One region of the Ensifer sp. ENS09 genome, then DNA from elsewhere that is predicted to be linked to it. Evidence: riboswitches for the same ligand, from Rfam matches in the RefSeq annotation. Region 1 holds a riboswitch; the other holds the start of a gene.

Region 1 (5,172 bases):
AGGTCACGAACCTCTTCCTTCTTGACGACGGGCAGTTCACCGCCAAGGGCAGCTGGCTTCAGTTCCGAGAGCGCAACGCGATAGATCTTCTTGAGCTTGGCAGCCTGACCGATCAGGTTGTCGCGCTCGATGACATAGGCATAGTCGCCGTGGACGGAAATTTCCGACAGACCAACCCAGCCGTCACCGGCCTTTTCGAGTGGGTAGCGCACGGCGCCCCATTCTTCGCTCTTCGGGTTGTAGGAGACGAGCTTGACGAAGCCCTTCTCGTCATCCTTCCATTCGCGCTGAACCGCCATCCACAGCGTCTGCTCGTCGCCTTCGCCGACAACGGTGATGCCTTCGAAGCCGAAGCGGGTTTCGCCGGCGCGCAGCGCTTCCGGCAGGGCGATTTCCTTCTTGATCTCACCCTTCTTGTTCACGTGGAAGATCGCGTGGCTGTAGAGCTTGTCGGAGTTGCCTTCCGACGCGAGCCAGAAGCCCCCTTCCCCGTCATTGGCGATGCCTTCGATGTCGAGCTTCTGAGCCGGTGCGCCGTCACGGGTGATGGCGAGCGCTTCGGTGATCAACGCCGGCTTCTGGGTCGCGTCGATCGTGAAGATCGTCGGCTGCGACGAGTAGACCGAATCATTGACGGCGCGCAGGAAGCCGGGCTTGTCGGCGACGGCAACGAGACCGGAGAGCGCACCGAACCCGATCGGCAGGCCGTCCTTCTCGGCGGAGCGGATCTGCGGATAGGCTGCTTCGCCCTCGGCACGCTCATAGATCATGACGTGCGAGCGTGCGCCGCCATCCTCGACGAGATCGACTTCGTTTGCGGTCGCAAACAGATTGCGCGACGGGATCGCGACGGCGCCTTCCGGCGAAATGCCCGACGGCAGGAGCTGCAGCAGCTCAGGCTCTGCGCCGGTGTCCTTGTAGACGCCGACGACAGATGCGCGCTCGGCCAGCACGAAGAACAGATTGTCCTCGCCGAACTTCGCCGCTTCCAGCCCCTCGGGCTCGACGCCCTTGGCGGAAGAGCGCTTCTCTGGATAGTGGCCGATGGCGGCAATCGCGTGCTCGAAACTCGCGCCCGATTCGAACAGCACCTTGCCGGTGGTGTCGAAGATCGTGAAGCCGCGCGAACCGCCTTCATAGTCGCCTTCGTTGGCAACGACGATGCGGTTGTCGTCGAGCCACTTCACCGCATCGGGCTCGCGCTTGCGGCCCGGCTGCTCGTCCTTGAAGGCAATCGCGCCGTTACGCTTGGTGTCGATGTTCTTGAGGTCGACCGTGCCAGCGGAGAAGTGCGTCTTCACGGTCCCCGTCTTGCCGTCGATAATGACGATGTGATTGTTTTCCTGCAGGGTCAGCGCGATCTCGTCCTTGCCGTTGAAGGAAACGAACTCCGGCTCCGGGTCTTCCCCGGCGATCTCGGCAAGACCGGTCAGCGTCACGCGCTTCAGCGAACCGCAATCGGCAACACCATCCTTCAGCGACAGGATGACGAGGTCGCCGGCCGGCATCTGCGGGATCTTGCCATCGTTCAGCTCTTCGTCGCGCTCGTTTTCGATGGCGATGGCAGCAAGCGTGCGGTCCTTGTTGACGGCGATCGAATCCGGCTGGCCGCCGAGATCGCAGGTCGCATCGACTTTCTTCGACGCCAGATCGACAATCGCCAGAAGCCCCGACGGCTTGACGAAGCTCTCGCGCGTGTTGACCGCGACGAGTGCCTTTGCACCGGCGATGGTGACGGAGGTCGGCTCGCCGTCAAAGGAAACCGTGCCGGCTGCCTTGGGCGCCTTGGCATCGGTGATGTCGATCAGGCCGACGCGCTTGCCGGGGCTGTCGGAATAGACGAGCAGATTGCCGTCTTCGCTGGCCGTGATGATTTCGGCGGATGTCGGCGTCTTGCGCGCATCGCCTTCCGGCAGGTTATCGGCAACAGCAAAGGATGCAATGCGGTTGAAGACGGGCTCGGCCGCCGCAGGAAATGCTGCGGAGGCAAGAAGAACGGCCGCGAGCGCGGTCACGCGCGAAGTGATGGTCATGAAATCCCCCATGTGCGAACACTGAAAACATGGGGGTTCTGCGCGATGCCGATGACAGCCGAATGACAACGCTCGGGTTTTACACCGTTCCGGTCGCCGGAGCGGCGCGCTCGCGCCGCATCTCGTTGCGCATGATGAACAGCGAAGCGCCAAGGATCAGCACGGCGCCGACCCAAAGATACCCTGTCGGCGCGTAACCGAAGACCAGCCAGCCGGCAAAGACGTTGAGCGGCAGCTTCAGGTCGTCGAAAGGCTGCACATAGGCGGCGTCGGCCACCGTATAGGCAAGCGTCAGCAGATATTGGGCGACGACGGTCAGGATCCCGGCAAGCAGCAGGAAGCCGAGCGCTGCGCCATCGGGCACGGTGAAACCGGCCGAAAGCGCGATGGCGCCGTTGATCGGCGACAGAAGCACAAGCAGCCAGACAGTGATCGTTTCGGGGCGCTCAAGACTGGTGAGGCTCTTGGTGATGAGCGACGAAGCCCCCCACAAAAGCGCCGACAGGATCGGCAGAAGGGCGGCCCAGCTGAAACTGTCCGACCAGGGTTCGAGAATGATCATCGCCCCGGCGAAGCCAACCGCGGTTGCTGCCCAGCGCGCCGCGCCGACACGTTCGCCGAGAAACAGGCGGGCGCCGAGGATGATGAAGAACGGCGAGGTCATGACCAGCGCGATCGCCTGCCAGATCGGCACGTGCGCAAGCCCCGAGACCCAGGCCCCGACCCCGAAGGCGGCCAGCACCACGCGCACGACGTGGCGCCAGGGATAGTCGGTGCGCATGGCCGAGAGCCCGGCGCGTCGCAGAAACGGCAGCGAGAAGAGGAAGGCGAAGGCATATTGCCAGAACGCCATGGCGGTGGCGGGGAAACCGAGCTTCATCGTCAGCCATTGGGTGACGACATTGAGGCCGGCAAAGGCGATCCCGGCCAGCACCATGAAGCCGGCTCCGGCCATGGCGCGCGAGGAGGAAAAACCGAGGGAAGTCTGATTCATGTCATGCACCCTGAAAGCGGACCAAACACAAATCAGGACGCATGAGCGCACGACACGACCCCGGGCATCCCTGCCCTTCGTGCCGGCGACCATTCTCTTTCATCCGGACTATGACCGTCGGCTCCGGAGTTGCACCGGATCTGCTGACCCTCCCCCAAGAAATCGAGGAGAGGCGCTCGCGGGCTTGGGCCATCTTCGCGCGTCTTCAAGACGTAGCGCTGTCATGCCCTTACCGCCGGTGGGGACTTTCACCCCGCCCTGAGAATGGGCAAGCCCTAGAGCAAATGGTGGGTACCCGCAAGGGCTGCCCCAAAATGCGAAAGGGTCCGGCTTGCGCCGAACCCTCGAATACCTGGACTGCCGGCCTCGTGTCCGGCCGCCAAGCAAATCTCATCAGCCGTTGACGGCATCCTTCAGGCCCTTGCCGGCCGTGAACTTCGGCACGTTGCGTGCCGGGATGTCAACTTCCGCACCCGTGGACGGGTTACGGCCCTTCGAGGCTTCGCGGCGCGAAACCGAGAAGTTGCCGAAGCCGACCAGGCGAATGTCGCCGCCGTTCTTCAGCTCAGCCTGGATGGTCTCGAAAACTGCATCAACTGCAGAAGATGCGTCGGTCTTGGAAAGTCCGGCCTTCTCAGCAACGGCAGACACGAGCTCATTTTTGTTCATGTTTCCACCCCTTTCAGATTGGTTCGAAACGACTGTGTTTTAAGGCGCGGCGGCTTGCGCTTCGCCCGCGTCTTGCCTTTCCCAATTGCGCCTAATCCCTTGGAATGCAAGGCTTGTAGGGCGCTTTTACAACAAAAAAGACCGGCCAATGGCCGGTCTTCCCAATTTTTCTGCAAAATGAGCGCCGCGCGAGCCGGCGGCGCCCATTTTCGAGCACCCGTTAGTGGGCGATCGAAGAGCCTGCTTCGTCCTGCGAATCAACCGGTGCAACGGTTGCCGGCTCGTTTGCCGGGTCCCATTCGATCGGTTCCGGCATGCGCACCAGAGCGTGTTCGAGCACTTCGCCCATCCGCGAAACCGGGATGATTTCGAGCGCGTTCTTCACGTTGTCCGGGATCTCGGCAAGATCCTTGGCGTTCTCTTCCGGAATCAGCACCTTCTTGATGCCACCCCGAAGCGCTGCCAGGAGCTTCTCCTTAAGACCGCCGATCGGCAGCACGCGGCCGCGCAGCGTGATCTCGCCAGTCATGGCGACATCCTTGGAGATCGGGATACCGGTCATGATCGACACGATCGTGGTTGCCATGGCGACACCCGCCGACGGGCCATCCTTCGGCGTCGCACCTTCCGGCACGTGCACGTGGATGTCACGCTTGTCGAACAGCGGCGGCTCGATGCCGAAGTCGATCGCGCGCGAGCGGACATAGGATGCCGCTGCCGAAATCGATTCCTTCATCACGTCGCGCAGGTTGCCGGTGACGGTCATGCGGCCCTTGCCGGGCATCATGACGCCTTCGATCGTCAGCAGCTCGCCGCCGACCTCGGTCCATGCGAGACCGGTGACAACACCGATCTGGTCGTCACGTTCGGCTTCGCCGTGGCGGAAGCGCGGAACGCCCAGGTAATCGTTGATGTTGGCAGCGGTCACTTCGACCTTCTTGGCCTTGCCCTTGATGATCTCGGTCACGGCCTTGCGGGCGAGCTTCATCAGCTCGCGCTCGAAGTTACGCACACCGGCTTCGCGGGTGTAGGTCTGGATGACCGCCATCAGCGCGCCGTCGGTGACCGAGAACTCCTTCGGCTGCAGCGCGTGGTCACGGATCGCCTTCGGCAGCAGGTGCCGCTTGGCGATTTCCAGCTTTTCCTCTTCGGTGTAGCCGGCGATGCGGATCACTTCCATGCGGTCCATCAACGGCGCCGGGATATTCAGCGTGTTGGCGGTGGTGATGAACATCACGTTGGACAGGTCGTATTCGACTTCCAGGTAGTGGTCCATGAAGGTCGAGTTCTGTTCCGGATCCAGCACCTCGAGCAGCGCCGACGACGGATCGCCGCGGAAGTCCTGGCCCATCTTGTCGATTTCGTCGAGCAGGAACAGCGGGTTGGACCGCTTCGCCTTCTTCATCGACTGAACGACCTTGCCCGGCATGGAGCCGATATAGGTGCGGCGGTGGCCACGGATTTCGGCTTCGTCAC
Region 2 (5,172 bases), on a different contig from region 1:
CGCCCGATGGCGGCTTCACGCTCGACAACATTCGCGGCCTGTTCACGCCGTCGATCCTCGGCGCCTACTGGATCTCCATCAAGATCAGCATCGCCTCCGCCCTTCTCGGCTGCCTGATCGGCTTTGCCATGGCGTCAGCCATCGTCTTCGGCGGCCTGCCGAAGGGGATCCGCGGGCCGCTTTTGACCTTTTCCGGCGTCGCCTCCAATTTCGCCGGCGTGCCGCTCGCCTTCGCCTTTCTCGCGACGCTCGGCCCGGTCGGCATCGTCACCGTCTTCCTGCGGTCCAACTTCGGTCTCGACCTCAGAATGCTTGGCTTCAACCTGCTCTCATTCTGGGGGCTGACGGTCACCTATCTCTTCTTCCAGATCCCGCTGATGATCCTGATCATCACGCCGGCGCTCGACGGCCTGAAGCGCGAATGGCGCGAGGCCGCAGAAATCCTCGGCGCAACCGGCCTGCAATATTGGCGCATGGTCGCCTTCCCGATCCTGCTGCCGTCGCTGCTCGGCACGCTGGCGCTGCTGTTTGCCAATGCCTTCGGCGCCGTTGCGACCGCGATCGCGCTCACCGGCTCGTCGCTGTCGATCGTGCCGATCCTGCTCTTTGCTCAGATCCGCGGCGACGTGCTCGGCAATCCGCATCTCGGCTACGCGCTCGCCTTCGGCATGATCGTCGTCACCGGTATCGCCAACGCGATCTATATCTGGCTGCGCAGCCGCAGCGAAAGGTGGCTGAAATGAAGAAGATCTGGGCCTGGGGAGCCCTCGTTTTCGGCCTCCTCTATTTCATCTTGCCGCTCATCGGCATGACCAACTTCTCGCTCAAGATGCGTCGCGGCGAGTATTCCTTCGACGCCTACGCCAAGGTCTTCGCCGATCCGCGTTTCCAGGAGACCTTCACCTATTCGGTGATGCAGGCGCTGTTCACCATCCTCTTCGGCGTGCTGCTCGTCGTGCCGACGGCCTATTGGGTGCGGCTGAAGCTGCCGCGGCTGCGTCCCATCATCGAGTTCATCACGCTTTTGCCGCTGGTCATCCCGGCGATCGTCATCGTCTTCGGCTACATCCGGCTCTACAACACCTCGAGCTGGCTGCCGCTGACGGGCTCGCTCACCGGCACCAACATCCTCCTGATGTTCGGCTATGCGACGCTTGCGCTGCCCTACATGTACCGCGCGGTGGATACGGGTCTTCGCACCATCGATGTCGCCACCTTGACCGAGGCGGCACAGAGCCTTGGCGCCGGCTGGACGACGATCCTTACCAAGATCATTCTGCCGAACGTGCTCGTCGCCGTGCTCTCGGGCGCCTTCCTGACCTTTGCCATCGTCATCGGGGAGTTCACCATGGCGGCCCTGCTCAATCGCCCGGCTTTCGGCCCCTACATGCAGCTCTTGGGCGCCAACCGCGCCTATGAACCGGCCGCACTCGCCGTCATTGCATTCGGCATCACCTGGGGCTGCCTCGGCCTCATCCAGCTCGTCTCGCGCTTTCAAAAAAGCGCGCCTCCTAAGGCCTGAGGACCGCACCCATGAGTTTCCTGTCACTCACCAGCATCAAGAAGTCCTTCGGCCCGGTTCACGTCGTGCACGATTTCAACATGGACATCGAAAAGGGCGAGTTCGTCTCGTTCCTCGGGCCATCGGGCTGCGGCAAGACCACGGTCCTGCGCATGATCGCCGGCTTCGAAAGCCCGACCAGCGGCAAGATCGTCATCAACGGCCGCGACCAGAACTCGCTGAAGCCCAACCAGCGCAACATCGGCATGGTGTTCCAGGCCTATGCGCTGTTTCCCAACATGAACGTGCATGACAACGTCGCCTTCGGCCTCAAGGTCGCAGGTACAGACAAGTCGGAGATCGACGCGAGGGTGAAGCAGATGCTCGGGCTGATCAAGCTCGAGCACCTGGCGGACCGCTTCCCCTACCAGCTCTCCGGCGGCCAGCAGCAGCGCGTTGCGCTTGCCCGCGCGATTGCGGTCAAGCCGCAGGTGCTGCTGCTCGACGAGCCGCTGTCGGCGCTCGACGCCAAGATCCGCGTGTCGCTGCGCGAAGAAATCCGGCAGATCCAGCAGCAGCTCGGCATCACCACCGTCTTCGTCACCCACGACCAGGAAGAGGCGCTGTCGATCTCCGATCGCATCGTGGTCATGAATGCCGGCCGTGCCGACCAGATCGGCACCCCCTTCGAGATCTACAACACGCCGGCGACCCGCTTCGTCGCGTCCTTCGTCGGCACGCTCAACATCATCGAGGGCAAGGTGGCGGACCCGGCCGCGGGCTCGGTCACCATTGGCAACCAGCAGGTGGCGCTGAAGGACCCGATCGCCGGCATGAAGGGCGGCGACAGCATTTCGCTGGCGCTGCGTCCCGAAGCAGGCTCGATCGCCGAAGGCGCCAAGGGTGACACGTCGCTTGCCGGCGAGGTCGTCTCGACGAGCTTCCTCGGCTCGGTCATCCGCACGCGCCTTCGCGTCGGCGGCGACGTCATCTCCTTCGACATGTTCAACAATCCGGGTGTTGCCCCGCCGGTTTCCGGCGACAACGTCACGCTGCGCTTTGCCGCCAAGGATCTCTTGGTCATCCGCGAGTAAGCGGATTGAAAGCCATCGGAACGATTTCTTCCGATGGCTCCAAACACTGCAAAAATCTGTCGTGATTTCCGGCATTTTCGTCGCACCGTGCGTTTGACCGCGCGCGGTCGCGCTATATAGTCGCGTTGTTCTCAGGGCGGGGTGAAATTCCCCACCGGCGGTAGCGGTCGCAAGGCCGAAGCCCGCGAGCGCCTCAGGGTTTCACCCTGGGGGTCAGCAGATCCGGTCAGATTCCGGAGCCGACGGTCACAGTCCGGATGGAAGAGAGCAAGCAGCAACGTGGGTTCCCGCGAAGGGACCTCGCGCGCATGCATGTTCGCCCGACGGGATCATTGGAAACGCCAAACCCTGAAAGGCTTGAGACCATGACCATACTTTCCCACCCCACAGCCAAGATCGCGATCGTTCGTGCCCGCTGGCATGCCGATATCGTCGACCGCTGCGTCGATGCCTTTGTCGCGCAATGGACGAAGCTCGGCGGCTCGGCAGCCGACGTCGAGATCTTCGACGTGCCGGGCGCACTCGAAATTCCGCTGCATGCACAGACGCTGGCCAAAACCGGCCACTATGCCGCGATCCTCGGCACCGCCTTCGTCGTCGACGGAGGCATCTACCGCCACGATTTCGTGGCCGGCACCGTGCTCGACGGCATGATGCGCGTGCAGCTCGACACCAACGTGCCGGTGCTTTCGGCCGTGCTGACGCCTCATAATTTCCAGGAAAGCGAACCGTTGATCGCCTTCTTCCGCGAGCACTTCGTGACCAAGGGCACGGAGGCGGCCAACGCCTGCGCCCAGATCCTCGACGCCCGCGCCAAGCTGGCGCTGGTCAACGCCTGATCAACGGTTGCCGGCACCTTCTCCCCGCTCGCGGGGAGAAGGACAGCTTTAGGAACCGCCGCCTAGCCGCCCGGTGCCATCAAGCACGGCGTACCAGAAGCTCCGAGTTCATGAGGGTTCTCGTCCCCTCTCCTCGCCTGCGGGGAGAGGTTAGTCCTCGGGTTAAAGCCGGGGAGAGGGGCGTATCGCCCCAGCAACCGTACCTGAATCAACCTCTGAAGCCCCTGAATCACATCGCCAGCAACAGCAAATAACCCGCTGTTTCGACTCGCAAAATCAATGCACCGCATCACTCTTGTGCAGGCTGCGCTCCAGAGCCGCCATGCGATGTCGATGCCCCGCCACCTCGTAGCCGACGATGGTGACGACCGGTGCCAGCATCAGGATGATCAGGCACTTGGCCATATCGAGCCCGGCGATCGCCGCGACCACGGACGCTGCCAGCACCAGCGCGGTGCCCACGAGCAGCCAGAGGTGCAGGCGGTCCACCTGCTGCATGAGATAGGCGTACATCGCGTAGAGCAGCCCGATGTAGCACGCGACGGGCACCGCCACCGTCAGCACCGTTGCGACTGAACCGATATGCGCCTTGTGCTCGATGTAATAGGCCGCCACATGCAGGCCTGCGCCGGTGGCGACGATCGAGGCGAAGATCGGCATGTGGCCGTAGCCCCAGACGAAGGCCCGCTTGAGACGGTAGTGGTGCAGGATCTCCGCACTCGGCAGCAGGAAATAGATCCACCACATGCCGAAAGTGAGCCCAGTGCCGGCGAGGCAGACGAGCGCGACATCGAGGTCCCAGCCCTGCCCCTCGACCACGGCCGAGATCGAGGCGACCGTGCCGACGACCCCCTCCCCAAGCGCGATGATGGCAAGAAGCCCGTAGCGCTCGGCGATGTGGTGCGCATGCCAGGGCGTACCGCCGTCACGCGTTTCGGCGAAATAGGGGCCGAGCATTTCGATCGCCGTGAGCCCGACGACCATGGCGAAGGTCACCAGCAGCGAGAAGTCGACGAAGATCAGCACGATCCAGCCGATCTGGGCGACGCTGATCGCCTTCACATAGGTGAGGCAGGCATTGCGCCGTGCCGGGTCCTGGCGGCTCGCGCGCAGCCACTGGAAGAGCATCGCCACCCGCATGACGACATAGCCGAGCACCATGATGCCATTGTCGAGATGCGCGCCCTTGTCGATCGACTCGAACATCGGCGGCAGGCCGATCGCAAGGATCAGCACGCCGACCATCTGCACCATGGTAACGGCGCGGAAAATCCAGTCGTCCGTGTCATAGGCGGAGGCGAACCAGCTGAAATTGATCCAGGCCCAGCAGATCGAGAAGGTCGCGAGTGCAAAACCGAAGAGGCCGGCAAAGATGTGCCCCTCGGCGAGGAAATGGGCAAGCTGCGAAGCAGCCAGGCTGAAGGCAATGACGAAGGTCAGGTCGAACAGCAGCTCGAGCGTCGTCGCGGTCCGGTGATGTTCATGCGTGTCGCGGCCGCTCATGCGCGCCACGTGGTGGTGCGCGCTTTGATGCGGCTCGGTCGAGGTGGTTTCACTCATGCGGCAGCGCCTCTCATTTGACGATCCGCAAGAATATTCAAATATTTACAGAAGCCTCGTCAAGACGAAGCACAAGACCGGACATGAAAACGCCCGGCATCGCTGCCGGGCGTGTCGTCACGATGCCTGAGGGAGGATCAACGGCATCGCGAGATAGGTTAGGCCTTGAACCGGGAAC

The links. A riboswitch is a leader RNA that binds a small molecule or an ion and turns the genes downstream of it on or off. The one in region 1 is predicted to bind FMN.
Region 2: it holds a riboswitch for FMN, as region 1 does, so the genes downstream of both, IB267_RS05835 (6,7-dimethyl-8-ribityllumazine synthase) here and IB267_RS08700 (DMT family transporter) in region 1, are expected to answer to the same signal.

The regions. Positions count from the first base shown of each region.
Region 1 covers NZ_JACVBP010000002.1:111,628-116,799, forward strand. The annotation lists gene IB267_RS08695 (esterase-like activity of phytase family protein) at 1-2,045, opposite strand, end outside; gene IB267_RS08700 (DMT family transporter) at 2,113-3,027, opposite strand; FMN riboswitch at 3,115-3,297, opposite strand; gene hupB (DNA-binding protein HupB) at 3,421-3,696, opposite strand; gene lon (endopeptidase La) at 3,917-5,172, opposite strand, start outside.
Region 2 covers NZ_JACVBP010000001.1:1,162,967-1,168,138, forward strand. The annotation lists gene IB267_RS05820 (ABC transporter permease subunit) at 1-743, shown strand, start outside; gene IB267_RS05825 (iron ABC transporter permease) at 740-1,522, shown strand; gene IB267_RS05830 (ABC transporter ATP-binding protein) at 1,534-2,595, shown strand; FMN riboswitch at 2,719-2,868, shown strand; gene IB267_RS05835 (6,7-dimethyl-8-ribityllumazine synthase) at 2,961-3,434, shown strand; gene IB267_RS05840 (low temperature requirement protein A) at 3,711-4,994, opposite strand.